DNA from 4 places in the Paenarthrobacter sp. E2MeOHC11 genome. Region 3 is predicted to be linked to each of the others. Evidence: riboswitches for the same ligand, from Rfam matches in the RefSeq annotation. Region 3 holds a riboswitch; each other region holds the start of a gene.
What was found. Region 3 has a riboswitch for S-adenosylmethionine ahead of ACSSVG_RS04765 (hypothetical protein). Riboswitches for the same ligand answer to the same signal wherever they lie in the genome.

Region 1: another riboswitch for S-adenosylmethionine. It lies ahead of ACSSVG_RS13100 (DUF1737 domain-containing protein); the one in region 3 lies ahead of ACSSVG_RS04765 (hypothetical protein).
Region 2: another riboswitch for S-adenosylmethionine. It lies ahead of metX (homoserine O-acetyltransferase MetX); the one in region 3 lies ahead of ACSSVG_RS04765 (hypothetical protein).
Region 4: another riboswitch for S-adenosylmethionine. It lies ahead of ACSSVG_RS18315 (aminotransferase class V-fold PLP-dependent enzyme); the one in region 3 lies ahead of ACSSVG_RS04765 (hypothetical protein).

Annotation. Positions count from the first base shown of each region.
Region 1 covers NZ_CP196673.1:2,789,344-2,796,570, forward strand. Annotated here, with positions in the region: gene ACSSVG_RS13080 (glutamate--cysteine ligase 2) at 1-366, shown strand, start outside; gene ACSSVG_RS13085 (hypothetical protein) at 353-826, opposite strand; gene ACSSVG_RS13090 (O-succinylhomoserine sulfhydrylase) at 837-2,045, opposite strand; gene ACSSVG_RS13095 (rhodanese-like domain-containing protein) at 2,046-2,456, opposite strand; gene ACSSVG_RS13100 (DUF1737 domain-containing protein) at 2,453-2,719, opposite strand; SAM riboswitch class IV at 2,732-2,843, opposite strand; gene ACSSVG_RS13105 (SulP family inorganic anion transporter) at 2,930-4,633, opposite strand; gene ACSSVG_RS13110 (NtaA/DmoA family FMN-dependent monooxygenase) at 4,786-6,114, shown strand; gene ACSSVG_RS13115 (aromatic amino acid ammonia-lyase) at 6,114-7,227, shown strand, end outside.
Region 2 covers NZ_CP196673.1:486,223-493,449, reverse strand. Annotated here, with positions in the region: gene ACSSVG_RS02300 (1-phosphofructokinase family hexose kinase) at 1-195, shown strand, start outside; gene ACSSVG_RS02295 (class II fructose-bisphosphate aldolase) at 177-1,031, shown strand; gene ACSSVG_RS02290 (DeoR/GlpR family DNA-binding transcription regulator) at 1,055-1,846, shown strand; gene ACSSVG_RS02285 (histidine phosphatase family protein) at 1,855-2,535, opposite strand; gene ACSSVG_RS02280 (CPBP family intramembrane glutamic endopeptidase) at 2,598-3,371, shown strand; gene ACSSVG_RS02275 (VOC family protein) at 3,491-4,129, opposite strand; gene ACSSVG_RS02270 (bifunctional o-acetylhomoserine/o-acetylserine sulfhydrylase) at 4,356-5,672, shown strand; SAM riboswitch class IV at 5,836-5,952, shown strand; gene metX (homoserine O-acetyltransferase MetX) at 5,967-7,088, shown strand; gene ACSSVG_RS02260 (DUF2076 domain-containing protein) at 7,111-7,227, opposite strand, start outside.
Region 3 covers NZ_CP196673.1:1,040,567-1,047,793, forward strand. Annotated here, with positions in the region: gene ACSSVG_RS04750 (APC family permease) at 1-178, shown strand, start outside; gene ACSSVG_RS04755 (helix-turn-helix domain-containing protein) at 206-781, opposite strand; gene ACSSVG_RS04760 (sodium:solute symporter family protein) at 1,048-2,583, shown strand; SAM riboswitch class IV at 2,698-2,817, shown strand; gene ACSSVG_RS04765 (hypothetical protein) at 2,834-3,160, shown strand; gene ACSSVG_RS04770 (hypothetical protein) at 3,157-3,345, opposite strand; gene ACSSVG_RS04775 (VIT1/CCC1 transporter family protein) at 3,670-4,770, shown strand; gene ACSSVG_RS04780 (matrixin family metalloprotease) at 4,856-5,746, shown strand; gene ACSSVG_RS04785 (matrixin family metalloprotease) at 5,857-6,747, shown strand; gene ACSSVG_RS04790 (LOG family protein) at 6,744-7,227, opposite strand, start outside.
Region 4 covers NZ_CP196673.1:3,939,278-3,946,504, forward strand. Annotated here, with positions in the region: gene ACSSVG_RS18310 (class I SAM-dependent methyltransferase) at 1-273, opposite strand, end outside; gene ACSSVG_RS18315 (aminotransferase class V-fold PLP-dependent enzyme) at 388-1,797, opposite strand; SAM riboswitch class IV at 1,830-1,943, opposite strand; gene hisN (histidinol-phosphatase) at 2,129-2,941, opposite strand; gene rsgA (ribosome small subunit-dependent GTPase A) at 2,996-4,111, opposite strand; gene aroA (3-phosphoshikimate 1-carboxyvinyltransferase) at 4,114-5,481, opposite strand; gene ACSSVG_RS18335 (DoxX family membrane protein) at 5,488-6,003, opposite strand; gene ACSSVG_RS18340 (sigma-70 family RNA polymerase sigma factor) at 6,184-6,981, shown strand; gene rsrA (mycothiol system anti-sigma-R factor) at 6,978-7,227, shown strand, end outside.

The DNA.
Region 1 (7,227 bases), 1.7 Mb from region 3:
AGTAATTCAGGGCTGCGCGGAGATCTCCTGGACTTCGGTGATTTCCGTCCCCGGCCGGCGTCGGAGGTTGTGTGGGCGCTGGTGGACTACGTGAGCCCGGTCCTGGATGACCACAGCGAATTGGAGCTGGTCAAAGCGGGGATCTCGGCCTTGCTTGAACGAGGCAACGGGGCCCATGAGCAACGCGAAGCCGCGGTGCGTTACAACAAAAGGCAGCGGGACCGGCAAAGCCAGCCGGGCAGTCCGCCCACCAACCAAGCCTTGGCCGCCGTCGTCGGGCATGCTGCGAAGCTGACGGTGCGCGGCTGCGCCGCTGACGCGCGTAGGGAGCCGGCGCCCATGCTGACCCGGGTCAGGCGGCCCTAGGCTTGTCGGCTTCGGATTCCTCCCATGTCATCAGGTAGGCACCGGTCAGTCCCTCCACCAAGTAGAAGAAGAGCGGCGGGATGTCCTTCTTAGCTACCAGGATGGCGCCATAGACAGGTGCGCTGGCCGCGGCCGTGACACCGATCCACCGTTGGACGGGCAGGGAGAGAAGGCTCCCGCCGAGAGCTGCCAACGCCACAACGTGCAGCGCGGAGTACGTGAGGAACGGCGTGTTGGATCCCCGGCGGTAGGCGAGTCCCTCCGGGACTGCGACGGTTCCCACAGCGGTCAGGTGCTGCCCCGCAATCCAGCTGCGCTGGCTGGCTGTCAGCATGCGCAGGCGTTCGGCGTCGTCCGGGGTGATGTAGACGCGGGAGACCGGCGAGATTCCAACGAACCACACCACCGTGCCGGCAACGATGACCGCTCCGGCACGGCGATAGGGATGGTTCCCGCTCATGGCAGCAAGGCTAGACCTGTTTGAGGGCCTTCTCCAGATCCAGGATGAGGTCGTCCACGTCCTCCAGGCCCACAGACAAACGGACGACGCCGTCGCTGAGTCCAATGGCCGCGCGGCCCTCCGGACCCATGGCCCGGTGGGTGGTGGTGGCGGGGTGGGTGATGAGGGACTTGGAGTCGCCAAGGTTGTTGGAGATGTCGATGACGCGGAGGCCATCGAGCAGCGCGAACGCGGAATCCTTGGCAGAACGTCCCGCGGAAGGGAGCAGCTCGAACGTCAGCACCGTACCGCCGGCCTTCATCTGCTTCGCGGCCAGCTCGTATTGCGGGTGTGACTTCAACAGGGGGTACTTGACCCAGCTGATGGCGGGCTGCTGCTCAAGCCACTCCGCGATCTTCAAAGCGGACGCCGAGCTGTGGTTTACGCGCAGCCCGATGGTCTCCAGGCCTTTGGTGAGGACCCAGGCGTTGAAGGCGGAAAGCGAAGGACCGGTGTGTCGCATGAGCTGCTTGACCGGGCCATCGATGAATTCCTTGGTGCCCAGGATCGCGCCGCCGAGCACACGTCCCTGGCCATCGATGTGCTTGGTGCCGGAATAGACGATCACGTCCGCGCCCAGCTCACCGCAGCGCTGCAGCAGGGGAGTGGCAAAGACATTGTCGACGACGACCGTCGCCCCTGCGGCATGCGCCAGTTCGCTGACGGCAGCGATGTCGACGATCTCCTGCATGGGGTTGGACGGCGATTCGAAGAAGACCGCGGTGGTCGGTTCCGAGAGGGCCTCACGCCACTGGTCCAGGTCCGGGCCGTCCACAAAAACGGTCTCGACGCCCCACCGCGGGAGGATCTCGTTCAGGATCACGAAGCAGGATCCGAACAAGGAGCGGGCAGCAACAACGCGGTCACCGGCAGCCAACAGCGCACCCAAGGCGGTGAAGACTGCGGACATACCGGACGCGGTGGCGAAGCATGCCTCGGTTCCTTCGAGCAGGCGCAAGCGCTCCTGGAACGTGGCCACGGAAGGGTTGCCATAGCGGGAGTAGACGAAACGTTCGTCCTCACCGGTGAAGGCCCGTTCGGCAGCTGCGGCGGATTCGTAAACGAAGCCGGAGTTCAGGAACACGGGTTCGGCCGTTTCCTGGAAATTTGTGCGGTCAAGGCCGCCGCGGACGGCCTGGGTGTCAGGGCTCCAGCCGGCGGCGTCGGGATTGAACGTCACTTACTCGGTCCCCAGATTCGTCGGCAGGCCACGGTTCTTCCAACCATTGACCGTGCGCTCCCCGTAGCGGTCCGGTTCGCCTTCGAAGCCCTCAAGGACGTTGTAGGCAGTGAAACCGGCCTGCGTTGCAGCGATGGCGGCGGAGATTGAGCGCTGGCCCGAGCGGCAAATGAAGACGAGCTCCACGGTGTCGTCCTCGGGCGCCTGCTGCTGCAGGTCCTCGATGAAACGGGAATTGGGGATGCCGCCAGCGAGGTTCCACTGGATGAACAGGGGATCGTTCTCGGTTGCCTTGGTGTCCGGGATACCGATGTGGGCCCACTCGCCCTCGGTGCGTACATCCACCAGGATGGCGCCTTCTTCAAGCTTGGCCCACGCGTCCTGCGGGGTCAGGTCACCTGCGTAGCTCATGCGTGGCCCTCGAATGCTTCTTCGTCGTCGTAGTTCTCCAACTGGTCAACGGCGTTGGCGACGGCGGCATCCGCAGTGGCAATCGCGGCCGGAAGGACGACGGCCTGGGCAACGATGACGTCGGTGCCATTGAACGTGGCGGCCGGGCTGCCGTGGAGTACGTAGCCTTCTGCCAGCGAGTTGTGGATACGCTCACAGAAATCACGGGTATCCGGGCCTGTAATCAGGCGGTAAGAGAGTTTTTCTTCAGTGGGTTCAGGCATTGCTGTGCTCCTCAGTCACGCTTGCAGTTCGAGTTGTCGATACGCCGAGTAGTCACCTGAGGCACCCCGCCGGAGAGAGGGTTGCCGACCAGCAAGTCAGGGCTTTGCGCTGGTACTCATTACTCAAGAAAAACGTAACATCCGCGGGCGTCGGGCTGCACTTGCACGTACCTGCACCCTCGTCATGTTGCGTAATCGGAGAGGCTGGAGCTATTCGCGCCTGAGCGCGCGCACCGCGGCCCCGACAGTGGGGAAGAAATGGGCGGGTGTGAAACGGGCCGCTGTGCCCAAGCGGATCAACTTGTCCTTCACCGGTCCTTTGAGCTCGGCGAACACCAAGTCCACGCCTTTGCTTGCGAGCCATTCGTCCAGCGTGACCAGATCGTCCAGGGCTGTGGTGTCGATCCCGGTGATGGGCTCAGCGGCGAGGACGACGTGGGTAATGGGATGTTCGCCCTCGTCAGGGGATTCGTCCAGTTGCTCGCGAACGAAGGTTGCCAGGACCTGTCCGTTCCCGAAGAACAGGGGCGCATCGAAGCGCAAAATCAGGAGGCCGGGGATGCGTTCGGCACCAGGGTGCCTCTCGAGGTCGTGGTAGCCGGGCAGGCCTTCCTCGGAGCCGAGCTCTGTTCGATACGGGTCCCACGCCCTGCGTACGAAATCCAGGAGCGCCAAGGCTACGGCTACGACGATGCCCTGGAGAACGCCCACTGTGAGAACTCCCAGGAACGCGGCGAGCATTACTACGGATTCACTCCGGCTCAGGCTCAGGAGCCGCCGGACGCCTGTTGGATCGGCCAAGGCAATCGCCGCGGCAATCACGACGGCGGCCAGAGTTGCCGAAGGCAGATACGCGGTCACGCCCGGAGCCAACAGCATGAAGGCCAGCACCAGCACCGCTCCCACAACGCCGGTCATCTGGGACTTGGCACCAGCGTCCACGGCGACAGGGGTTCGGGAGGCGCTGCCGGAGATCGGGAATCCCCCCAGCAAGCCGGTGGCAGCATTGGCCGCCCCGAGCGCTGCCATCTCCCGGTTGCCGGACACCCGCTTGCCTTCCTTCGCGGCCAGGGTTTGGGACAGCACTCCCGTATCCGCGAAGACCATGAGCGCAATGCCGGCGGCGGCGGGCAGCAACGTTAACGCGTCTGCCCAGCCAATGCCGCCAAGCGCGGGCATCGGCAGGCCCTGGGGCAATTCCCCGGTGACCTTGACGTCGTCGTTGAGGCCCCAGACCGCCGTCGCAACGCAGGAGCCAACCACCGCCAGCAGGACGCCCGGAACCTTCCATTTCAGGACCCTTGGGACCCAGATCAATGCCAGCGAGGCCACGCCCAACAGCAGCGCGGTGATGTTGACCTCGCCGCCCAGCACCCCAGTGGTGACCTTCGCGAGCTTGTGCCAGATGTCGCCGTCGGCCTCTATCCCCAGGAACGCCGGCAGCTGCGAGAGCGCTACCAAAAGGGCGATCCCGTTGAGGTACCCAAGCCGGATCGGCTTGGACAGCAGGCCCGTGACTGCCCCGAGCTTCAAGGCTGAGCCCGCGAGCATGAAGGCACCCACCAGGACGGCCAAGAGTCCTGCCAATGCCACCGACTTGCCGCTGCTTCCCGCCGCCAGCGGCACAATCGCCGCGGCGATCAGCGGGGCCAGGGCCGAGTCGGGTCCCAGGACAAGGATGCGGGAAGGCCCTACGACGGCGTAGGCGAGCAACGGCACAACGGTCGCGTAGAGTCCGGTGACAGGTGGAAGCCCGGCTGCCTGCGCATAAGCCATCCCGGCGGGCACCAGCAGGGCAAACAGCGCGGCGCCGGCGATGATGTCATGCCGCAGCCATTCACGCTTGTAGCCCTTGAGGGCCCAGACGCTGGACAGCCTGTCTTTGGCCGAAGGGCGGGCGGTTGATGCACTCATACAGCGATCATTCCCGACGCCTCCTGTCTGCGGAACAAGGCGACCGCTGTATGTGGAAACCGGGACGGTCCGGGGCACGTCCAATTGTGACGTCCCGGGAGCATAATTGACCCAGTACGACCCCCTGTAACTTCGCATGAAATCAGGTCGTGGTGAACGGACAGAGCAGTTCTACACTCAAGCCCATGCTGCACTTTGGATGGTTTGTGGGCCACGGATTCGGTGTCCAGGGCTGGGGTACGCCCGGCTACGGCCTGGGCTACGACTGGAAAAAACCCGCCCTGTACCAGGAGGCAGTCCGGGCGTTTGAACGATCCGGCCTGGACCTGTTCATCATCGAGGACTCGCTCACGGTTCCTGATACGTATGGCGGTTCGGCCGAGGTGTCCTTGGCCCACGCGTCCTTCGCGCCCAAACATGATCCGCTGGCATTGGTCCCGTACCTTCTCGCCGCCACCGAACACCTGGGCATCGTGCCGACGGTCAGCGCTTCCTTCTACCCGCCCTTCACAGCCGCCCGTCTCCTCGCGACGTTGCAGCATTTTTCCGAGGGGCAGCTGGGGTGGAACGTCGTTACCTCCGGCAGTGACCTCGCCGCGCAGAATTACGGGCTGGACCAGCAGATCGAGCACGATCTTCGCTACGAAAAGGCGGAGGAGTTCGTCGACGTCGTCAGGCGGCTTTGGCGGAGCTGGGAGCCTGGCGCTGTTCTTGAGGATGTGGACGCCGGAGTATTCGCGGACCACAGCAAAGTTCACCCGATCAACCACCAGGGCGACTTCTTCAAAGTCCGCGGTCCGCTGAACACGGCGCCGCTGCCGGAGGAACCCGTGCTGGTGCAGGCCGGTGCCTCTCCCCGGGGCAAGGCGTTCGCGGGCGGACACGCTGATGTGGCCATTGCCCTGGCCCGTGGCGTTGACGGGATGAAGTCCTACCGTGACTCGATCCGTGCGGAGGCTGCCAAAGCCGGCAGGAACCCCGACGACGTCAAGGTGCTTTTCGTCCTGAAGCCCACCGTGGTTGGTTCTGCGGCCGAGGCCGGGGAATTGCGGGCCCGGCGTCGTGAGCTTACCCAGCGCGACATCGACAGCCAGCTCAACTCCATCTCCTACCTGTCCGTGATCGACTTCAAACAGTTCGACCTCGACGCACCCCTTCCGGAACTGAGCACCAACAGCAACCAAGGGACACTGGAACACTTCGCCAAAGCGGCGCCTCCGGGGTCCACGCTGCGCCAGATCCTGCAGGCGCGCAGTGGCGGAGCGGGAGACTCGATCATCGGCACGGTCGGCGAAATTGCCGACTACCTCGAGTCGACAGGGTCTGAGGTGGGTGGCGACGGGTTCCTCTTCTCGGGCTTCGTTGATCCCGTAACGGTGCATGGTGTGCTGGACAAGCTCACTCCCGAGCTGCGGCGTCGCGGCTTGTTGAGGAAGAGTTACGGCAACGGTGGTTTCCGGCAGAATCTCCTGGACTTCTGATGGCGTCAGCTGAGCCGCGGACCCTTCTTTTGGGGACGGCGCCGATATCTGCGTGGAGTGTGGCCGTGGCTGCTGCGAACCCGACGTTTCACGTGAAACTCAACCAAGATACGTTGTCTTTGCTGGCCCGATCCCGGGATGTGCTTGAACGTGCCGCCACGTCGGGGCAGCGTGTCTACGGGCTCAACACCTTACTCGGATCCGGCCGCGACACCGCTGTGGAGGAGAAGTCCCTCCTGGCGTACCAAATCCAAGTCGTCAGGTATCACAACAGTGGTGTGGGCTCGTATCTGGACCGTGCTTCTGCCCGGGCAGTGATCCTTGCCCGGCTCATAGGTTTCAGCCGGGGCGGCTCCGGTGTCCGTCCGGAAACAGCTGGTTTCTACGTCGAGATGATCAACCGCGGAGTCCTTCCCGCCATCCCACGTGAAGGCTCGGTGGGCTCGTCCGACCTGACCCAGCTCGCCGCCGTCGCTGCCGTCGCAATAGGTGAGGGTGAAGCCTTCGATGCCGATGGAACCTTGGTGCCGGGGGCCAAAGCGCTCGCAGGCGCCGGCCTCCAACCATTGGTCCTCGCGCCGGGCGAAGCGCTCGCGCTGGTTAGCGCCAACGCGTATTCCGTGGGCGTAGGAACCCTCGCCCTGGTGCGTTTGCAACGCATAGCCGAACTGGCCGACGTCGCGCTTTCCCTCTCGCTGGAGACCATCGCAAGGTACGACGGCGGCGGGAACCTCAGCCCGTTTTCGCCGGCTATCCAGGGGGCCAAGGCGGTGGACGGGCAGCGGGACTCGGCTGCTGCTGTGCGTCACCTGTTGAGGGGTGGATGGCTGGAGGACGTCCGTCCCGAGGTCTCAGTGCAGGACGCGCTGTCTTTCCGGGCTGCGCCGCAAACGCACGGGGCATTCCGGTCCTTGGTGACACAGCTCGGTGTTGCGTTGGAAGTCGAGCTCAACGGCCGCGGCGACAATCCCTTGGTGGACGTTGAATCCGGTCACATGGTCTCCGGCGGAAACTTCCAACCGATGCAACTGGCTCTTGCGTTCGAAAGCCTGCGGCTGGCCTTGGCGCATGTGGGAATTTCCAGTGAACGGCGCATCGCCAAGTTGTATCCAC
Region 2 (7,227 bases), 550 kb from region 3:
ACAGGAGCGGGCGACGCCGGTGTGGCGGCTGCCGCCGTCGCACTCGCCGAAGGCATTACCGAACCCCGCGAAATACTTCGCCGTGCCACCGCCTGGTCGGCCGCGGCCGTACTCATGCCCGCGGCGGGCGAAATCTCGCCGCGGTACCAGGAACTTCAAGACCAACTGATCGTGACATGGAAGGAGACCCGGTGACCCTGGTCAACACGCGGGAACTCATGGACAGGGCCGCCGCCTCCGGCACGGGCCAAGGCGCGTTCAACATCATCCACATCGAAACGGCCGAAGGGCTGGTGGCTGGAGCCGAAGCGGCCGGTGTTCCGCTGATTCTGCAGATCTCCGAGAACTGCGCCAAATACCATGGCGGGCTCGAGCCCATCGCCTCAGCCGCACTGGCGATCGCCCGTTCGGCCGCTGTGCCCGTTTCGCTTCACCTGGACCACGCCGAGTCCGAAGACCTGGCGCTCGCCGCAGTGGATCTCGGTTTCGGTTCGGTCATGTACGACGGCGCGCATTTTCCCTACGAATGGAACGTCGAAGTCACCCAGCGCGTAGCAAAGTACGCCCACGAGCGTGGTGTCTATGTGGAGGCCGAACTGGGAAAGGTGGGAGGCAAGGACGGCGCCCACGCCCCGGGCGTCCGGACGGACCCCGCCGAGGCCAAGGCATTCGTTGAGGCAACAGGAGTGGACGCGCTGGCTGTGGCTGTGGGTTCCTCCCACGCCATGACCGAGCGCAGCGCCGCTCTGGACCTGCACCTGATCACACGGCTGAAGTCCGCCGTCGGAAAACCGCTGGTCCTTCACGGCTCCTCAGGCGTCACAGACGAGGTACTCGTAGCCGCTATCGGCGCGGGTATGACTAAAATCAACGTATCCACACATTTGAACGGGTTCTTCACCCGCGCCGTCCGTGAGTACCTCGATGCCAACCCTGCAGTGGTAGATTCCCGGAAGTACATCAAGGCCGGCCGGGAAGCCCTGGTGCTGGAGTCCGCACGTATGCTGACGCTGTTCGCCAAAGCGAAATAGCAGGAACCCGCGAAAGGCTCGTCATGACCCGCACCGATCGGCTGACCGCCATCCTCGATCTCCTGGCCGAGTCCGGCCATGTGGAAGTCGAGGACATCGTGACGCGTCTTGGCGTGTCACCAGCCACGGCACGACGAGACCTGGATAGCCTCGCCAAGCAGCGGTTGCTCAGCCGGACCCGGGGCGGCGCCACCACTGGATCAGTGGCCTACGACCTTCCGGGCCGGTACAACCGTGACGATCACGCTGTGGCCAAACAGGAAATCGCCCTGGCAGCGTCTGCCTTGATCCGGCCCGGTGCTGTGATTGGGCTCAGCGGTGGAACCACCAACACAGCGCTGGCACAGCTCCTTTCCACCCGTGAGGACCTCAACGCTCCGTCTCACACGCCCACCCTGACCGTGGTGACCAATGCCATCAACATTGCCTCGCAGCTGGCAGTGCGTCCCAACATCAAGATCATGGTCACCGGCGGCATCCTGAACCCGCGCTCCTACGAACTCGTGGGCCCCTACACCGATGTCATCATGCAGAAAGTTGCTTTGGACATCGCGTTCATTGGCGTCAACGGCGTGGACCCGGACCTCGGCCCCACCATCACCGACGAAGGCGAAGCCATGGTCAACACGGTGATGGCACGCCGGGCCACTGAATCCTACGTTGTGGCGGACTCTTCCAAGGTAGGCCGCCGTTCCTTCGCCGCCATGGCCGGCTACGACTTCAGGCACCTCATCACCGATTCCGGCATCAGCGCCGAGGACAAGGCCGCCTTCGAAGCCAAGGGCACCGAAGTCATCGTCGCGGCCGCCAGCTAGGGTACCTGCTAGAACCGCATCCTCGGTGCGTGAAGCACTGAGTCGTCAACATCCCTGGGCACCCACTGGCTGAACGGCAAATCCAAACTGTACTGCCCGTCGTCGTTCTTGATCAGTGTGCGCAGCTCGGCGTTGTCCGGGTTGTTGAGCGACTCGAAGTACTCAACTGTCCAGTGGAACCAGCGCATGCAAAACAGGCGCATGGTCAGTCCGTGCGTCACCAGGAGTGCGTTCGGGGCATAGCTGGGCTTTTGCCAGTGGCGGTAGAGCGTCTCCATGAACGATGACACGCGGTCGTACACGTCAGAGCCGGACTCACCCTCGCGGAACCGGTAGAAGAAATGGCCGTACAGGTTGCGCAGCTCCTTTTGATCTTCGATTTCCCCGGCAATTTGGAAGTTGGCCCAGTCCTGTTCCCGCAGCCGGGGCTCCTCGATCACGCGCTCGATCAGAGGTCCAAGTTTCATCGCTTCCAGGGTTTGGTAGGCCCGCAAATACGGCGATACGTAGACGCAGACCTGCTCGCCATCGAGTTTCCGGCGAAGTGCTTCGCCGGCAATCCGGGCCTGCTCCACCCCCATCTCAGTCAGGGGGATCCGATAATCCGGCACACGGTTGTAGATGGTCGTGTCGGCATTCGCGGCCGACTGTCCGTGCCGGATCATGAAGATTCTCGCTGGGGCGCCCATCCCACCAAGCATAGGTGCGTGGTTCCCGGCAAAGTGGCAGGAACTGCGGGCAAGATGGGTACATGTTCCTTGCTTCCCGCCGCCGGCTGCGCGCCGAAGTACTTATTGTGCTGGGCCTTTCCCTGGGCCAGTCGGCCGTCTACTCCGTGGTGCAATTGCTGGACAAGATGACGCGGGCACCGTTGGCCGACGCCACCTCAACCCTGAACAGGTCCCAAAGCACCCGGGAGTACTTCGACCTTACGTACCAACTGCTGGACATCATCTTCGCCCTGGTGCCGGTGGCCCTGGTGTTCTATTTCCTGTCCATGCATATCCAGGCGAACCGGGATGGTGAGAGCGGTTCGGCCTTCGCCCGGCTTGGCTTCAATTTTGCCCGCCCCGGGAAAGACCTGATTCAGGGTTTGGGACTGGCGGCGGCTATCGGTATTCCATCGCTGGGTCTTTACGCGGCCGGGCGGGCCCTCGGAATCACCACGGCCATCGTGCCCAGCGGGCTGGACGCCTACTGGTGGACCGTGCCGGTGCTGGTCCTCTCGGCCATCCGGCACGCAATCGTCGAAGAAGTGATCGTGGTGGGTTACCTCATGGACCGCTTCGGCAAGTTCGGCTGGAGCATGCCGGTAGCCATCGTTGTCAGTGCCGTCCTGCGGGGCAGCTACCACCTGTACCAGGGCTTCGGGCCGTTCATCGGCAATGTGGTCATGGGGCTGGTGTTCGCGTGGATCTACACCAAAACCAAGCGGGTGATGCCGTTGGTGATTGCCCACGCCTTGCTCGATATCGTGGCGTTTGTTGGCTTCAGCCTGTTCGGTAAGGCGGTTGGCTTGGGATAGGGCCTTAAAATTATCCGGCCGCCATCGGTGGGTGACGTCCTTGGCACCCGCTGATGGCGGCCGAAGTTTTACCGGACATGGTTGACCGGTCCCGGGACTGGCCCGGATGGAGGGGGCTGTCAGATGGTGACGGCCCCGGAGGCGGTTTCGAAGGTGACGGCCAGGATGCCGGGGGTCCCGTGCGGGGCCATCCACTGGACCGCAACGTCCTCAAGCGGCTTTTCCACCGGCTCGCCCAACCACTCGGTGACGCGTTCGGCCGAGCCTGCAATGGTGAGGCTGGACATCTTGACGTCGCTCTCGTAAATCCTGGACGGGTGCAGTGCCGGGTCGCCCTCCCACTTGAGCAGGTACGGGACCTGGGGATCGGCGATCAAGCCGAGGATTCCGATTTGCTGCCACACCAGTTCGCGGCCGTCCGGGAACTTGCGGTTGCCCGGAACAGCGGAGCGGCCAAGCCGGTCTTCGAACGGGGCGAGGTCCTCAACAGCGACGCACCAGCCCATCCACCCTCCTCCGGCAGCTGAGCGTGCACGAACTGCTTGGCCAAATGGTGCTTTGTCTGAAGCAGGGTGGTCCAGGACCTCCACCACTTCAAGGTACTTGTTATCCGCAAGGGGAATGATCATGTTCCGGGTACCGAAGCGCGGGTGCACTCCGCCCCGGACAGCGTCCACTCCCAATGCCGCGGAAATTCGTTCGGTAGTGGCCAAAAGGCCATCTCGTTCACAGGCGTAAGAGACGTGATCCATGCGCATGGCTTCATCTTGGCACTTTGTGATCGGGGTCTCAGCTAAGTCAAGCCTAACTAAGGTGGGATGTGTATAAACCGTGACGGTGGGCGTCATGGAGGGACGCGAAAAGACCGAAAGATTCCACCGGCGTCACAAAGCTGTCCTAGCCTCCGGACAGTTCCTAGACTGGCCCCAGCTCACATCGCACCACATTCCCGCCAAACCCATGCGTTATGAAGAGGAGAACTCCATGTCCCAAGGATGGTCTTTCGAAACCCGCCAGATCCACGCAGGCCAGGAGCCCGACTCCGCCACAGGCGCGCGGTCGCTGCCGATCTACCAGACCACTTCCTTCGTGTTCCCCAGCGCCGAAAGTGCCGCCAACCGCTTTGCCCTGGCCGAACTCGCACCCATCTATACCCGGATCGGCAACCCGACGCAGGATGCTGTGGAGCAGCGGGTTGCGAGCCTTGAAGGCGGACTGGGCGCACTCTTGCTCAGCTCCGGCCAGGCTGCCGAGACATTCGCCATCCTGAACATCGCCGAGGCGGGGGACCACATCGTAGCGAGCCCCAGCCTGTATGGCGGTACCTACAACCTGCTGGCGCACACGCTGAAGAAGTTTGGTATCTCGGTCACGTTCGTCGGGGATCCTGACAACCTGGACCAATGGCGTGACGCTGTCCAGCCGAACACCAAGCTGTTCTTCGGCGAAGTGGTTTCCAATCCCCGCCAGGATGTGCTGGATATCGAAGGCATCGCCCGTACGGCACATGAGGCCGGTGTGCCCCTGATCGTCGATAACACCCTGTCCACGCCGTACCTCATCCGACCCATCGAGTGGGGCGCGGACATCGTGGTCCATTCCGCAACAAAGTACCTGGGTGGCCATGGCTCCGCAATCGCCGGAGTGATCGTGGACTCCGGCAACTTCGACTTCGGCAAGGACCCGGAGCGTTTCCCTGGCTTCAACACGCCGGACCCGAGCTACAACGGACTCGTCTACGCCCGGGACTTGGGCAAGGACGGCGCGCTGGGTGCCAACCTTTCCTACATCCTGAAGGCCCGCGTCCAGTTGCTTCGCGACCTTGGCTCGGCTGTGTCCCCGTTCAATGCCTTCCTCATTGCCCAGGGCCTGGAGACGTTGAGCCTGCGCGTGGAACGCCACGTAGCGAACGCCACCAAGGTTGCCCAGTGGCTTGAAAGCCACGACGACGTCGAATCGGTGGCCTATGCGGGCCTGCCGTCCAGCCCGTGGTACGACCGCGGCCGAAAGTATGGCCCCAAGGGCACCGGCGCAATTGTTGCCTTCAACATCAAGGGCGGCGTGGACGCCGGCAAGCGCTTCGTGGACGGATTGGAACTGCACTCCCATGTCGCCAACATTGGCGACGTCCGTTCCCTGGTCATCCACCCGGCGTCCACCACTCACAGCCAGCTGACGGTGGAACAGCAGGTCGCTGCCGGCGTCAATCCCGGCCTGGTCCGCTTGTCCGTAGGCATTGAGCACGTCGATGACATCATCGCCGACCTCGAAGCCGGATTCAGGGCTGCCAAGGGCGCCTGACGCCCGGGCTCATCACCTCCGCCGGGAACGCCGCCCGCGCCGACGATTATTCGCCGGGCGGCACTTCCGGGTGCTTCTTCGTGAATGAAGCTGGCCCAAACCGTCACACTGTTGTCACATTCTTCGCCAGAACCGCCCTGCATTTCCTAGACTCTTCGTATTAGGTCATGAGTGCCAGCACACAGCCCCGGCTTGCTGGCCGGCAACCCTCCTCCGCGGTGGGGTGCCCCGGGTGAAGACCTGGCCTGTTCGCACGCAAGGCGACGGGCAAGCGCGAGGATAGGTGTCAAAGGAATGACCATTACTGCTACAGCCCTTCCAAAATCCGGAGAAGAAGACGGAACCGTCAAGTATGCCGGGATCGGACCGCTGGAACTTGAAGCCGGCGGACTCCTTCCGGACGTTGTCCTGGCGTATGAAACCTGGGGCCGGCTGAACGCGGACGCGTCCAACGCCGTGCTCATCGAGCATGCGCTCACGGGCAGCACGCATGTCGCCCGTGGAGCCACTGACGAAGAAGGCTGGTGGGAGCAGCTGGTGGGGCCTGGTGCCACCATCGACACCGACAAGTTCTTCGTCATCTCCATCAACATCGTGGGTGGCTGCTATGGGAGTACCGGACCATCGTCGGAAGCGCCGGACGGCAAGCCCTGGGGCTCACGTTTCCCCTTGATCACCCTGCGCGACAGCACGGAGGCCGAAGCGCGACTGGCTGATGCCCTGGGTATCGATGCCTGGCATGCTGTGTTGGGCGGTTCGATGGGCGGCGCCCGGGCACTCGAGTGGGCCGTGACATTCCCGGACCGCGTCAAACGCTGCGCCGTCATCTCGGTGGGCGCCTACAGCACGGCCGAGCAGATTGCCTTCGCGCAAGCCCAGACTTTGGCGATCAGGCAGGACCCGAACTTCAACAACGGCGACTACTACGGCGGCTCTGCGCCCGAGCACGGTCTCGCGCTGGCCCGGCGCATCGCCCACATCACCTACCGCTCAGCACTGGAGCTGGATTTCCGCTTTGGCCGGCAAGCCCAGCACCAGGAGACACCGCTTGCTGCCGCGGTGTTGGGGGAGCGTGGCCGCTACCAGGTGGAAAGCTATTTGGACCACCAAGGGACAAAGCTGGTGCGCCGTTTTGATGCCAACAGCTATATCGCCATCACCGAGGCCCTCATGTCCCATGACGTCACGCGTGGCCGCGGCTCGCTGGAAGCGTCGTTGTCGCGGACCACAGCTGAGTTTTTCGTAGCGGCAGTGGACAGCGACAGGCTCTACTTCCCGGCGCAATCGCGTGAATTGGCTGCTGCGCTCCCGGGCGACGTGCCGGTACAGGTCATTGAGGCACCCATTGGCCACGACGGGTTCCTCACCGAAATCGGGCAGCTTTCAAGCCAACTTCGCCAGGCGTTCTTCGCCTAAGCCTCCGGACGTATCAAACGGCTTAGCCGTTCATGATGTCGGCGCGCTGCTTCATGTAGTCCTCCATGGCGATCTCGCCGTTGCTGAACTTCGCGTCCAGTTCTGACAGCTTCCGTGCCCGGTAGCCCTGCGGCTCGGA
Region 3 (7,227 bases):
CCGCGACGTCACCGGGTTCATGCCGCACATCTACTTCCGCTGGACCGAGGGCAACCCGATCTCCAACCTCAGCAAGTTCCTGTTCTTCGGCGAAGGCGAGATCGCGCCTGTCACCCGTGAAGTGCTGAGGGAAGCCGAGCCGGACATCACCCGCCGGCCATGGGTGCACGTCGGCTAGCTGCCGCCCCCGCGCGTTGGCGCGAAACTAGCGGCTGGCCGCTGGAACCAGCACCCAGAGCACCTCGACGGTTTCGTCCGTGGGGTTGATCCAGGTATGCGGCTCGCGCCCCGGGAAGGAGAGGGTGTCCCCCTCTTCGAGGTCGTACTCCTCATTGGTCAGGATGAGCTTGATCCTGCCCTTGACCACGTGCAGGACGTCTACGTCGCAGTCCACGGCGTAAAGCTCGTTTTCACCGCGGCCCCGGGGCTCGATGGTTGCTTGCAGGATCTGGAGCCGCCGCTCCGAACGGGCGGTCAGTAAGCGCTCCACTATGCCCTGGCCACCCAGGGAGATGCGGGGACCGTCGTCGCGCTTGGTCAAGTGCGTCTCCGGGGCTGCGAACAAGTCCCCCACCGATACCGACAGGACCTGGCACAGGGTGACCAAGGAAGCGACCGACGGCGATGTCAGGTCGCGCTCCACACGGCTGAGGAAGCCCTTGGTCAGCCCGGTAGCGTCCGCCACTTGCTCGATGGTAAGGCGCTGCGCCTGCCGGGCTGCGCGGATTCTGGAACCGATGGCAACGGGAACATTGCTCGGTTCAACGGGTAGAGCCTTCATTCACGAACCTTTCAGGCCTGTCATGTGGCCCTGTCATTGGAGCAATAGTAGCCGGGAGACAGGCCAACAAGGCCAGAATCCGCGGAACCATGACCAAAGCATCTTGACTGTTACTCCGATCACAACATATCCTCATAGGCAACAAGTGTTGTCTGTGAGGCACACAACACATCCCCAATCTCCAATCATCAGCACAGAGACTTCGACGCTTCGCAGGAGTATCGTCGAAAACCCCAACCTCCGTGCATCAGCTCCAAGGACCTCTCATGGAATCTTCGGCTATTAACATCGCAATCGTGGTGGTGTACCTGCTCGCCATGCTGGCATTCGGCTGGTGGGGCAAGTCCCGCACCAAGAACAACAGCGACTTCCTGGTGGCCGGCCGCCGCCTGGGCCCCTTCCTTTACACCGGCACCATGGCCGCAGTGGTCCTCGGTGGCGCATCCACCGTGGGCGGCGTCGGCCTCGGCTACAAGTTCGGCATCTCCGGCATGTGGCTGGTTGTGGCAATCGGCTCGGGCGTGCTGCTGCTCAGCCTCCTGTTCGCAGGCACCATCCAGCGCCTGAAGATCTACACGGTCTCCCAGATGCTGAGCCTTCGCTACGGCAGCAAGGCCACGCAGACCTCCGGAATCGTGATGCTGGCGTACACGCTGATGCTGTGTGCCACGTCCACCGGCGCTTACGCCACCATCTTCGTGGTCCTCTTCGATTGGGAACGCTGGCTGGCCATCGCAGTTGGCGGCGCGATCGTGCTCGTCTACTCGACCATCGGCGGTATGTGGTCCATCACCCTGGCCGACCAGGTCCAGTTCATCATCAAGACCGTAGGCATCTTCTTCCTGATGCTCCCGTTCGTCATGAACGCAGCCGGCGGCATGGACGGCATCCGTGAGCGCCTCGACGCAAGCTTCTTCCAGATCGACGGCATTGGTGTCCAGACGATCATCACCTACTTCGTGGTGTACACGCTCGGCCTCCTGATCGGCCAGGACATCTGGCAGCGCGTCTTCACCGCCAAGACCCCCACCGTCGCACGCTGGGGCGGCGCCACCGCAGGTGTCTACTGCATCCTTTACGGCATCGCCGGGGCCCTGATCGGCCTGGCTGCCCGCGTAGCGCTCCCGGACATCGACGTCGCCAACCTCGGCAAGGACGTGGTTTACGCAGAGGTCGCAACACACATCCTGCCTGTCGGCATCGGCGGCCTGGTCATGGCCGCAGCTGTTGCAGCAATGATGTCCACCGCATCCGGAGCCCTGATTGCCGCGGCAACGGTGGCACGTGCAGACGTCGTCCCGTTCGTGGCCAGCTGGTTCGGCAAGACCATCAACACTGATGACACGGAGAACCCCGAGCACGACGTCAAGGCCAACCGCTACTGGGTACTTGGCCTCGGTATCGTAGCCGTGCTGATTTCCATGGCTGCGCAGGACGTGGTTGTCGCCCTCACCATCGCCTACGACATCCTGGTAGGTGGCCTCCTGGTGGCAATCCTGGGCGGCCTGGTGTGGAAGCGCGGCACGGGCATCGCCGCCGCGTGGTCCATGGCAGTGGGCTCGGTGCTGACGCTTGTCCTGCTGATCTTCTTCGCCGTTGGAGTCATTCCCAGCGCTGACGGCGTCTACGCCAACGAGCCGATCTACTTCGGCCTCGCGGCTTCCTTCATCGCCTACGTAGTGATCTCGCTGCTCACCCCGCCCACGGATCCCGCGGTTCGCGAAGCATGGGACAAGCGCGTCGCAGGTGCTGTCTCGGAAGAGCTGCCGCCGGAGGCCCACCCGGTCAGCAGCCACAAGTAAAAGTGCACGGCAAGTAACAGAGCAACGTTCGACGGCGGCGCCACCCCTTTTCGGGGAGGCGTCGCCGTTGTTTCGTCCCCTGGAAGAACGCCCGGTGGGGTAGGGTTGTCCCAGCTTCAAGAGATGTGGTGCCAAGCTCCGACTGGCCACACACCAACCCCATGTTCACGGGTGGTTCGGATGAGGAAGCGGCCCGTCCCGGACCAGAGACAACCGAGCGGGCAAGAGCACTCCACTGAGGAGCAGTCCCTTGCCGTACCAAGGCGATACCACCCAGGCATCCACGCCGGCCGCAAGTGCGCCGGCCACAGGAACCCCTGCCAAAACCGCAGCCCGCACGGTCACGGTGATTCCCGCCGTCGACCTTTTCCTGGGCACGGTGACCATCATCTCCAACGCCGGTACGGCGCGGTTTGGGCATCCCGAACCGCACTTGATCACCCGGGCCCTGACGCAGGCTGTCCGGCCGACGCAATGGTGTGCGGCCTCAAGGACCCTGACGGTGACCGTTGCCGCAGCCGGAAAGCGCGAGGGCGTGCAGCGGCACTTCCCTCTCTGCCCGTGGGTGCAGGCCTAGTTCCCTTCGTCCTCCTCGCGGAAGTCCTCGGTTTCATCGATCGGGACGACGCGTTCGTCGTCCTCCGGGGCGTCCACCTCTTCCACCCATGCTTCGTCCACTTCCTGGTCCTCGGCGTAGTCATAGGCTGGGTCCGACTCGATGGTCGCCCGCGGGTGGCTGGCGTGTGATTCGGTGGTGTCCATAATGCAACCTCCGTCTCGTGGGCCGGTCAAAGCCCGGTAACCGGAAAACGGGGAGCTCCCCGCTCCTGTCCTTCCATCTGAGCACCGCCTCAGTCGAGGGTCAAGGGTGCCCGGAATTACGGTGCGCCGAACATTCCAGTTGAGGAATACCAGCCAAAAATCCCCGCCAATAAGCGGTAGTGTGGGGCGTGCAATGGGGCCGAAACCACCCCACCCAGCACAGGAGAGAAAGTGCAACAGCACCAGGAATCCCCCGGTTCGTCGAGCCCGGCTCCGGACCCCGCCACCGAAAACACGGCCCCCGAAACAACGGCCGTCGACAGCATGGCCTCGAAAAACGATGCGGCATCCCCGTCATCCTCGGACATCCGCCGCTGGCGTCAGTATCTGGCCGATGAGCGCGCCGAGGCTGCCGTCTATCGCGAACTCGCCCAGAGGCGCGACGGCGAAGAACGCCAAATCCTCCTGGCCCTGGCCGAAGCCGAAGGGCGTCACGAGGCCCACTGGCTCAAGCTCCTGGGCGAGCACGCCGGAATGCCCAAGGCCGCCTCAACCCGCAGCCAGTTCCTGGGCTTCCTGGCCCGCAACTTCGGGTCGGTCTTTGTACTGGCCCTGGCCCAACGAGCCGAAGGCCGCTCCCCCTACGGCACCGAACCGGCGGCAACAGCAGCCATGGTGGCCGATGAGCAGATCCACGAAGAAGTGGTCCGGGGCCTGGCCACGCGTGGACGCAACAGGCTCTCCGGCACTTTCCGCGCTGCTGTCTTCGGCGCAAACGATGGCTTGGTCAGCAACCTTTCGCTGGTCATGGGCATGGCCGCAACCGGCGTGCCCAGCCCTGTCGTGCTGATGAGCGGCGTCGCAGGCCTGTTGGCCGGGGCGTTGTCCATGGGCGCCGGCGAGTACGTTTCCGTGCGCTCCCAGCGGGAATTGCTTAACGCCACGTTGCCCACTCAGGCCACGCTCACAGCAGCACCTTCGTTGGACATCGAGCACAACGAGCTGGTTCTTGTGTACTTGGCTCGGGGCATGACCCACGAAGCCGCCGAACACCGCGCCGCCGAACGCATGGGCGTCTTCAGCTGCGACTGCGACCCCAGCCTCTCCCTGCAGCCAGAGAAGCCGGCCACCGATGAGCACGAATCCGTCGGTTCGGCGTGGGGCGCCGCGTTGTCCAGCTTCTGCTTCTTCGCCTCGGGCGCCATCGTGCCCATCCTGCCGTTCATTTTCGGCATGACGGGTGTGGCTGCTTTGCTGGTAGCCGGCGTGCTGGTGGGCATCGCGCTCCTGGCGACCGGCGCCGTCGTGGGCTTGCTGTCCGGAACGTCGCCGCTGAGCCGCGGGTTGCGGCAACTCGCCATTGGTCTTGGAGCAGCGGCTGCCACCTATGGGCTGGGCCTGGTGTTCGGCGCAACGATCGTCTAGGTTTGGACGCCTCCCTCCGCAGCCCGTAATGTTGGTTCGTCCTCCGCGCTGCCCCGCGTGACCAGGGCGTGAGGAATGGAGAACCGTGGACTCGGAGCGGGAAACGCGTGCGCCAAAGCACCGACGTGCGGCAACTGCCTGGCGGGTCCTTCGCGGCCTCCTCATGGCCGGCATCGCCGCAGTGGTGGCCGTCCTGGTGAGCGGATTCCTGCACGGAGACCCCCGCATCACCGCACTTTTCCCCGGGGTCAGCGTCCCCGGCGCCCCGCAAAGCGGACAAAGCCAAACAAAACCTGCCCGTGCCGCCGACGCCCCGCCGCCGGGCGTTGACGAGGCGGACGCCCCTCTCGCCTCACCGCCGGCGCCCGGGACAGCGAACGATTCGTTCAAGTTCCTGGCCACCAACGACGACGGCACTCCCGTTGGCTATTCACCATGCCGGCCGCTGCACTACGTAGTGAACAACGCCTCCGCGCCGGAAGGCTCCGATGCGTTGCTGGAGGCTGCGATCGCCAAGGTATCCGCCGCTTCGGGAATCCAGTTCGTCAACGACGGCAGCACCGATGAGTTGCCCGTGGACCGCCGCGAACCATACCAGCCCGCCAAATACGGCGATCGATGGGCTCCCCTGCTGATCTCATGGACCACGCCGGAGGCAGCGCCGGCCTTGGCAGACAAAGTCATCGGGACCGGCGGCAGCACCATGTACTCGCTCAACAACGGACCCAAAAGCTATATCACCGGCAGCCTCGAGTTGGACACTCCGCAGGTAGCCGAACTACTGGCCAACCCAGAAGGGGCAGACTACGTCCTGGCGGTCATGCAACACGAACTGGGACATGTGATGGGCTTGGACCACGTGGATGATCCGGTCCAGCTCATGTACCCGGAAATCGGTGCCCCGGACGGCCTCGCGGCCGGCGACCTGAACGGCCTGCACCTCCTGGCATCAGCGCCCTGCCGCAAGGACATCTAGCAGCCGACCACTTCCGGCATGGACTCCCGTGGCGTCCGGACTTATGCTGGCGACTACGGCCGACGGCGGCGCCCCACCTCCCGTCCGCGGCCTCCACGTCAGGGGGTTCCATGGAACCTTACGGGTCGCCCCAGTGGCCGGACCCCGATCCCCCAGCGCCGCGTCCACCGATCAAGCACAGCAGCATCGCCGCCATCCTGTTCCTGTTCGGCGTCCTCGGCCTTGTCTGCGCAGGCGCGTATTTCAGCGGCGACCTGCAGCGGTTCCTCTACGGATCATCCGCCACGCAGAGCCAGGCTCCACGCCCCGGTTTAGTACCGTTCGGACAACGCCAGGACCCATTGCCCGGGCTGGAAGAAGCCGACGCGCCGCTTGGAACTCCGGCGCCAGTAAACCGGACCAGTACCTCCTACAAGTTCCTTGCCGTCAAAGAAGACGGAACCCCCCTGGCCTACTCGCCGTGCAGGCCCATCCATTACGTGGTGAACGCGGACCAGGCGGATCCTTCCTGGCAGCCCCTGGTGGAAGAAGCCGTCCGGCAAGCCAGCGTGGCCACTGGATTGAAGTTCATCTACGACGGTCCGAGTTCCGAGGTCCCTTCCACCAACAGGACCGGATACCAGCCGGCCCGGTACGGGGACCGATGGGCTCCCGTCCTGATCGCCTGGACCACTCCGGAGCAGGTGCCACGCCTGACAGGCCAGACTGTGGGTCTGGGCGGAAGCTCATCAATTGGCCTGAGCAACGGCTATAAGGCCTACGTCACAGGCACCGTGTCCCTGGACGCGCCCCAGTTCGCCGGCATTGTGGACACTTCCGAGGGCAAGGAGATCGGCATCGCGGTGATCATGCATGAGCTGGGACACCTGCTGGGCCTGGACCACGTGGACGATCCCCGGCAGCTCATGTTTGACCAGGCTTCGTGGGTCCGGCAATACGCTGCCGGCGACCGGACGGGCCTGGCCCAACTCGGCCAAGGTCCGTGCAGCAAGGACTTCTAGCCGCGCCGTGCTCCTTGGCCGGAAACTACTGCGAGTGCCTCCTCCACGCTATCGACCAGGAAGATCCTGTGCTCCATGGGCTTCCCCGCGGCGAGGCCCTGCAACATCGGCCATGCCGGGAGTGTCCGTTCCCAATGGTCGCGTCCCACCAGCACCATGGGAGTGATGGTCTCCGGCGCTCCGTAGTAGTTTTCGCAGGCGTCCTGGAAGATTTCCTGCACCGTTCCTGCGGCCCCCGGAAGGAAGATGGTCCCACCATTGCAAAGCTCCAACAGGATGGCTTCCCGGAGGGCGTTGGCGAAGTACTTGGCGATGTGGGTGGCAAACAGGTTCGGAGGCTCATGGCCGTAGAACCACGTGGGTATTCCAAGCGTCGGGGTGCCTTCCGGATGACGTTCGACGACGACGGCTGCTTGCCGCGCCCAAGCCGTCACCGAGGGCCTGAACCCCGGTACCTCGGCGAGGGTTCCCAGCGCGGCT
Region 4 (7,227 bases), 2.2 Mb from region 3:
ATCGACGGCGGCCACCTCAAGTCCGCGTTCGAGGAGGAGGGCAGTGAACTTTCCGGTACCTGCTCCAATGTCCGCAGCTGTCTCTGCTCTATCGGGAAGGAGCCACGTCAGGGAGTCTGCGGGGTAGCCGGGCCGCACGCGATCATAGTGCTCACCGCCGTCTTGAAAGCTCTGGCCGAGTTCTTGCCGACGTTTGGCATGGAGTTTCGGACCGCGCGGTCCAGCCGGTCCGGGAATGCCGGGCTGTCCGTTTGATGGAGCCGGAGAACGCAATGCCACGCAAAGACTCCTTCACAGGGTCGCCAAAAATATACCCTACGAATTTACCGCAGCAGCGGGAGAGCTTGGATCTCGGGGTTAGCCGCGTCCCTGGTCCACGGTGGGGTTCTAGTCCACGGTGCAGGGAGCAGCGCCGGCAGTGCCGGGTGTGTTGGGAGCCCATTCCGGGTAGGTTCGGTGGTCATTGGCAGGTACCCAGCGGCCCTCGTCCACCACGTAGTCCCAACCCAGCCCGTTGCGCTTGAGTTCATCGATGCCTGCCAGCAGCCTCGTGGCGTCCTCCAACCGGGAGCCGACGCCAAAGCTGGCACGCAAGGAGCCTGAGGGCAGGCCGAGCCGCTTGAGCAGGGGGTGGGCGCAGAAGCGTCCGTCCCGGAGACCAACGCCGTGCTCCGCCGCCAGATACGCGGCGACCAACCCGGCGTCGAATCCTTCCACGGAGAAATTGACGACGCCAATGGTGTCTTCGGAGTCGCTGAAGATCCGGTGGACGGTCACGCCATCGATGGCCTCCAGGCCGTCCACCAGGTAGGAGCGGATGGCTGCTTCATGGGCGTGCCACGCCTCTTGGTCCAGTCCGGCGAGGACCTGCGTGGCGCGGGCGAGGGTTGCCGCACCCAGGACGTTGGGCGAGCCACCCTCGTGGCGGGCGGGACCGGTTGCCCAGCTGACGGAGTCCAGGCGGGCTTCACGGACGGCCCCGCCGCCGGCCAGGTGCGGCGTTCCGGCGTCGAGCCAATCCGGGCGACCAACCACGACACCAGCGCCGAACGGTGCGTACAGCTTGTGTCCGGAGAAGACGATGTAGTCGACGTCCGCCTCGGTGATGTTGATCCGGCGGTGCGGTGCGAGCTGGGCCGCGTCCACCACGATACGGGCGCCGTATTCGTGGGCCAGGGAAGCTAGTTGCGCGATGGGAAGGATTTCGCCGGTGACGTTCGAGGCACCTGTCACGGCAAGCAGGCTTACTCCGCCCTGGGCCAACTCCGTGCGGAGCCTGTCCAATGTTGCTGTCAAGGTAGACGCTGCGACGACGCTGCGGTGCGGGACACCCTGCCATGGAAGGAGGTTGGCGTGGTGTTCGATGTCCAAATACAGGACTTCGCCCGTCGGTAGGCTGTCAACCTGCGGGAGGCATCCCGCGAGAAGATTCAAGGAGTCGGTGGTGTTACGGGTGAAGATCACGGAGTCGTCGGGGCGTCCTCCGACGAATTCACGGACGATGTTCCGCGAATTTTCGTAGACAGACGTGCTGATTTGGGACGCATAACCCGCACCGCGGTGAACGCTCGCATAGTACGGCAGGACTTCGTTGAGGTATGCAGAAACGATGGTCAGGGCAGGCGCCGATGCTCCGTAATCGAGGTTGGCGTACCGAACGTGCCCGCCCTGGATCAGCGGAGCCTGTAACTCTGCACCCGTGACTGCGGAGAGCGGCCTTGAAGCGGCGGCAGCCTGCGCCGGGGTTTCTTCGGCAAGAGAAGGAATGATGTTTGAGTCGAACGTGACAGTGCTCATGGGACCTCACTCAAGAGGGACCCCCATAGGGGGATCCGCGCTTGCCGCATCCGTTCCGGACCGGCCGGGTCGTCACCCGGGGCACCCCACCGCGAATGGAGGGTTGCCGGCCAGCAAACCGGGGTTTAGCGCTGGCACTCGTGACCTGTAAAAAGGTTAGGGCACTGCCCGGGACCGCTCCAAAGCTGATTCGCATTGTTAAGCGCTTTGTTACGTCGGTGGCAGAATCAGGGCATCCGGCGAAGAAAAAACGACGGACACCCCCAAAAGGGGGAATCCGCCGTCGAAAATTCGGAAAACGCGCGCGACCGCGACCGCCCGCAACTGTGCCTCAGAGGAGGTCGTCCAGCCCCGGGTTGAGCCGTTTGAGGACCTCGGAGTGCAGGATCGAGTTGGTGGCCAGGGCGTTGCCGCCGAAGGGGCCGTCTTCGCCTTCCAAGGAAGTAAAACGGCCACCGGCCTCGGTAACGATCGGGACGAGTGCTGCCATGTCGTAGAGGTTCAACTCCGGCTCGCAGGCGATGTCCACGGCGCCTTCGGCCACCAGGCAGTAGGACCAGAAGTCACCGTAGGCTCGGGTTCGCCAGATGTCTTCGGTGAGCCCCATGAACTCGTCGAGGTTTCCTCGCTGCTTCCACCCGGACAGGCTTGAATACGACATCGAAGCGTCGGCCAACCGGGAAACGTTCGAGACCTTCAGGCGCGTAGCGGACGCGAGGGAGCGGCCCATGTAGGCGCCCATGTCCTTGGCCGCCCACCAGCGCTTGCCCAATGCCGGTGCGCTGACGACGCCGACAACAGGTTCTCCCTCGTCAACGAGGGCGATCAACGTTGCCCAGACCGGCACGCCGCGGACGAAGTTCTTGGTCCCGTCAATGGGATCTATGATCCAACGCCGTGAGCCATGGCCGCTGCTGCCAAACTCCTCGCCCAGGACGGCGTCCCTCGGCCGGGAGCGGGACAGCTGACCCCTGATTGCTTCCTCAGCGGCCTTGTCGGCATCGGTGACTGGTGTGAGGTCTGGCTTGGTTTCGATCTGCAGGTCCAGTGCCTTGAAGCGGTCCATGGTCTGGGCGTCGACTGAATCAGCGAGGACGTGGGCAAGGCGCAGGTCATCGTTGTAGGTGGAAACGGGATGGGTCATGCCACCAAACTATCCTGAATCATTAGCTGCGGTGGGGACGTGGCGCCGTAAGGATCAGTTGACGGTGCCCAGTTCCTTGGCCTCTTTGGCTTCAAGCCGGGGGTCCGCACCCAGCAGGCGGCGCAAGGAAGCCAGCCGGGCCACACCGGAGGGCCCTGCATGGCCTTCGTTCACCCAGGGATCCAGCCCGCAATTGATGGCTGTGGCGTCATGCTTGCAGCCACGCTCGCAGGCTTCCGTGCCGGGCTCAAGGTCAGGGAACGAATGCAGGATCCGGTCCGGATCCACGTGCGCAAGACCAAAGGAGCGGATGCCGGGGGTGTCGATGATCCAGCTGCCGGACGGGGCATCGGCAAGTTTCAGGGCCAAGGCAGACGACGAGGTATGCCGTCCACGGCCCGTCACGGCATTGACGCCGCCCGTGGCTCGTTCCGCCCCTGTCAAAGCATTGACCATGGTGGATTTGCCGACGCCTGAGTGGCCGAGCATGACGGTCACCTTGCCGCCGAGGTGGGAGCGCAGCTGGGCCACGGCGTCCCTGTCCAAACGTGCTGATAATCCGTCATCCGAACGCGCGTCAATACCGCTGGCTTCAGTGTCCGCTGTGCGGCTGATGATCACGGGGAAGTCCAGGCTGAGGTAGTTGGCGAGCAATTCCGCCGGATCCTTGACGTCCGCTTTGGTGATGAGCAGCAGCGGCTCTATGCCGGCGTCGTACGCTGCCACCAAGGCGCGGTCGATGAACCCGGTGCGCGGTTCGGGGTTGGCGGCAGCAACAACCACCACCAGCTGATCGGCGTTGGCCACAACCACCCGTTCGATGGGGTCAGTGTCGTCGGCGCTGCGACGCAGCAGGGTGCGGCGTTCTTCAACACGGACCAGCCTTGCAAGCGTGTCCGGGGCGCCGGAGACATCACCAACCAAGGCGACGAAATCGCCGGGGACCACGGGGTTCCGCCGCAGTTCACGGGCGCGGGCGGCGATAATGACGCGTTCATCCGCGGAATCTTCGTCCACAATGGCCCTGTAGCGCCCGCGGTCCACGGTGATGATCCGGCCAATAATGGCGTCATCATGGCTTGGCCGGTCCTTGGTCCGGGGCCTTGATCCTTTTTTGTTGGGGCGGATCCGGACGTCGGATTCGTCCCAGGAGCGTGCATCGCGGCCCATGGTCAGTTGCTGGCCTCGTCCGTGCCGGCGGATTCGAGCATACTTGCCCAGATTTCAGGGAACTCCGGCATGGTCTTTGACGTCGTGGCGATATCTTCCACGTGGACGCCTTCGACCGCGAGTCCGAGGATGGCACCCGCAGTGGCCATGCGGTGGTCGGCGTAGCTGTGCACCACACCGCCGTGCAAGGCCGCGGGGCGGATAATCAAGCCATCGGCAGTTTCTTCGGAGTCTCCACCCAGAGCGTTGATCTCAGCGACAAGCGCAGCAAGCCGGTCCGTTTCGTGACCACGGAGATGGGCAATGCCCGTCAGCCGCGAGGGGCTTGCGGCAAGAGCGCACAAGGCCGCAACAGTGGGAGCGAGTTCGCTGGTTTCGTCGAAGTCGGCTCCGAGGATCGCCGGCCCGCCGGTCACGGTAAGGGTCCCGTCCGCCAAGGTGACCTCGGCCCCCATAGTGGCGAGGATCGTCCTCCACATATCGCCGACCTGGGTGGTGCTGGCCGGCCAGTTGGGGATGCGGACGGTTCCCTGCGTGGCCAACGCTGCGGCCAGGAACGGCCCCGCATTTGAAAGATCCTGTTCGATCCGTTGGTCAAAGGCCTTGATGGAGCCGGGGGAGACCCGCCAATGGTTGGGCACGGAGTCGTCCACGGAGACTCCGACACTTCGCAGGACCTCCACGGTCATGGTGATGTGGTCGAGGCTGGGTACCGGCTTTCCGACGTGCTCCAAGTGAAGCCCCTCGGTAAACCGTGCGCCCACCAGCAGCAAGGCGGAGACGAACTGGGACGAGGCGCTGGCGTCGATCACCAAGTGGCCGCCGCGGACCTCGCCGGTGCCTTCCACTGTGAACGGAAGGGCCGACGGCGTCCTGCCGCCTTCCGCTGCCACGGGAACGCCGAGGGCGATCAACGCCTCGATGATGGTGCCCATGGGCCGGTTGCGGGCATGTGGATCTCCATCGAAGACGGTGGGCCCGTTGCGCAATGCCGCGAGGGGAGGCACGAAACGCATGACGGTTCCAGCCAGGCCGCAGTCGATGGCAGTTTCCGAGCCCGAGGCTGCGGGATCCATGGGCGTTATCTCAAGGTCCGGACCGTAGTCGCCGTCACCGGGGACCTCCGTGACGGTGGCGCCCAAGTGCCGCAGGGCCTGGATCATGAGTGCGGAGTCACGGGAATGCAGGGGAGCGCGTAACCTCGAGGGGCCATCCGCCAAAGCCGCCAACACCAGGAACCGGTTGGTCAGCGACTTTGAACCAGGCACCGTCACCGTGGCGTCCACTGGCCCCTTGGCGTACGGGGCCGGCCAGAGTGGCAGCGCGGCGGCTTCGGTCGATCCTGTGTTTGCGGCGGTGGTACCTGTCATGCTTCCTTATGCTCCAACTGCGTTGTCTACGGCCTTGCGTACTGCTTTGTCTGCCCGCTTGATCTGCTTGCCCGTCACCTTTTTGGCATCGGCAGCCAAGTGCTCTGCGCGCCAGGCGATGCTCGGACGTCCGTCGGTATCGACAGAGGCAAGAAGGACTCCGCCCGTCAGGGAAATGTTCTTCAACAGCTGTGCCTTACGGGCGCTCCGGCCCTCCTTGGTGCTGATATCGGCCGAACGCCATTCGACGTAGGAGTTCAAAGCCGACGTCACAGCCAGCACAGTGGCGGCGAAACGGGAAAGCTTTCCCAGTCCAAGCAATGCTCCGGCGCCCAGCTGTGCTCCACCGATGAGGCGCGCGAGGGTCTTCTCATCGGCCTTGAAAGGGAGGGATTCGGAGGCGCGTCGTAGGACGGGGGAGAGCTGCTTGGCGGTGTCGTCCGCGTTCCTGAGCTTGTCCAGACCTGCGACGACGAAGCTGGACGCGAGCATGGGACGGGCGAGAAAACGGATAACAGACATGTCTTGCCTCCTGGGTGGCTTGCCACACGATGTCAATGAGTGTTGTGTTCAAGGGGTGCAGTCTGCTCTAGTCTTGCACCTTTGCGGAATATTTACCCAGCCGCGGCCGTTGTGAACTAGTGGTGCGGTGGAGACCGGACTGCGGCAGGTGTTGCCGCCTTGGTGAACGGAGTTGGTTTTTTGACTTTGGTTAAGGACCGGGTGGTTCTACCGGAGCCCGGGTACGGCATGCAGCCGGAATCCCGGCAGCTGACAGTAGACTTGGCAACGATGAGCACCACGGAACCGGCCGCAGCGGCCACGGACCAGGCAGCCGGCGCGAATGACGACGCAGTGGCCGCGACCGACGTCGACCTTGCCACGGAGACTACCGAACAGCGGCGGGAGCGCTTCGAACGCGACGCCATGCAGTACGTGGACCAGTTGTATTCGGCGGCCATGAGGATGGCCCGCAACCCCTCGGATGCCGAGGACCTGGTTCAGGAGGCCTACACCAAGGCATTCTCGGCTTTCCACCAGTACAAGCCGGGAACAAACCTTAAGGCGTGGCTTTACCGCATCCTGACCAACACCTATATCAACCTTTACCGTAAGCGTCAGCGGGAGCCTTTGCAGTCCAACTCGGACACGATCGAGGATTGGCAGTTGGCCAAGGCAGAATCGCACACGTCGGCAGGCCTGAGGTCCGCCGAAACTGAGGCACTGGATCACTTGCCGGACTCCGATGTCAAGAACGCGCTGCAGTCGATCCCGGAAGAATTCCGTCTGGCCGTCTACTTTGCAGACGTCGAAGGCTATGCCTACAAGCAAATCTCAGAAATCATGAACACCCCGATCGGCACGGTCATGTCACGGTTGCACCGAGGCAGGAAGATGCTGAGGGACATGCTGGCGGACTACGCCACCGAACGGGGCTTCAGGGCCCATACCGAAGATCAGGCCGCGGCCGGAAGCAACAATCAGGAGAAAGAGAAATGAGCGACTGCCAGGGATTGGGCGATTGCGACGATACGCGAATGCAGCGGATCTACGAGTACCTCGACGGCGCTTTGACCCGCGAGGACCTCACTGAGATCAAGCAGCACTTGGACACCTGTGAGGAATGCTCTGAGCAGTATGACCTCGAGTGCCTTATCCGCACCATGGTCAAGCGCTCGTGTACGGAATCGGCACCGGAGAACCTGAAGAACTCGATTCTTGACAGGATCCACTCCATCAAGCCGG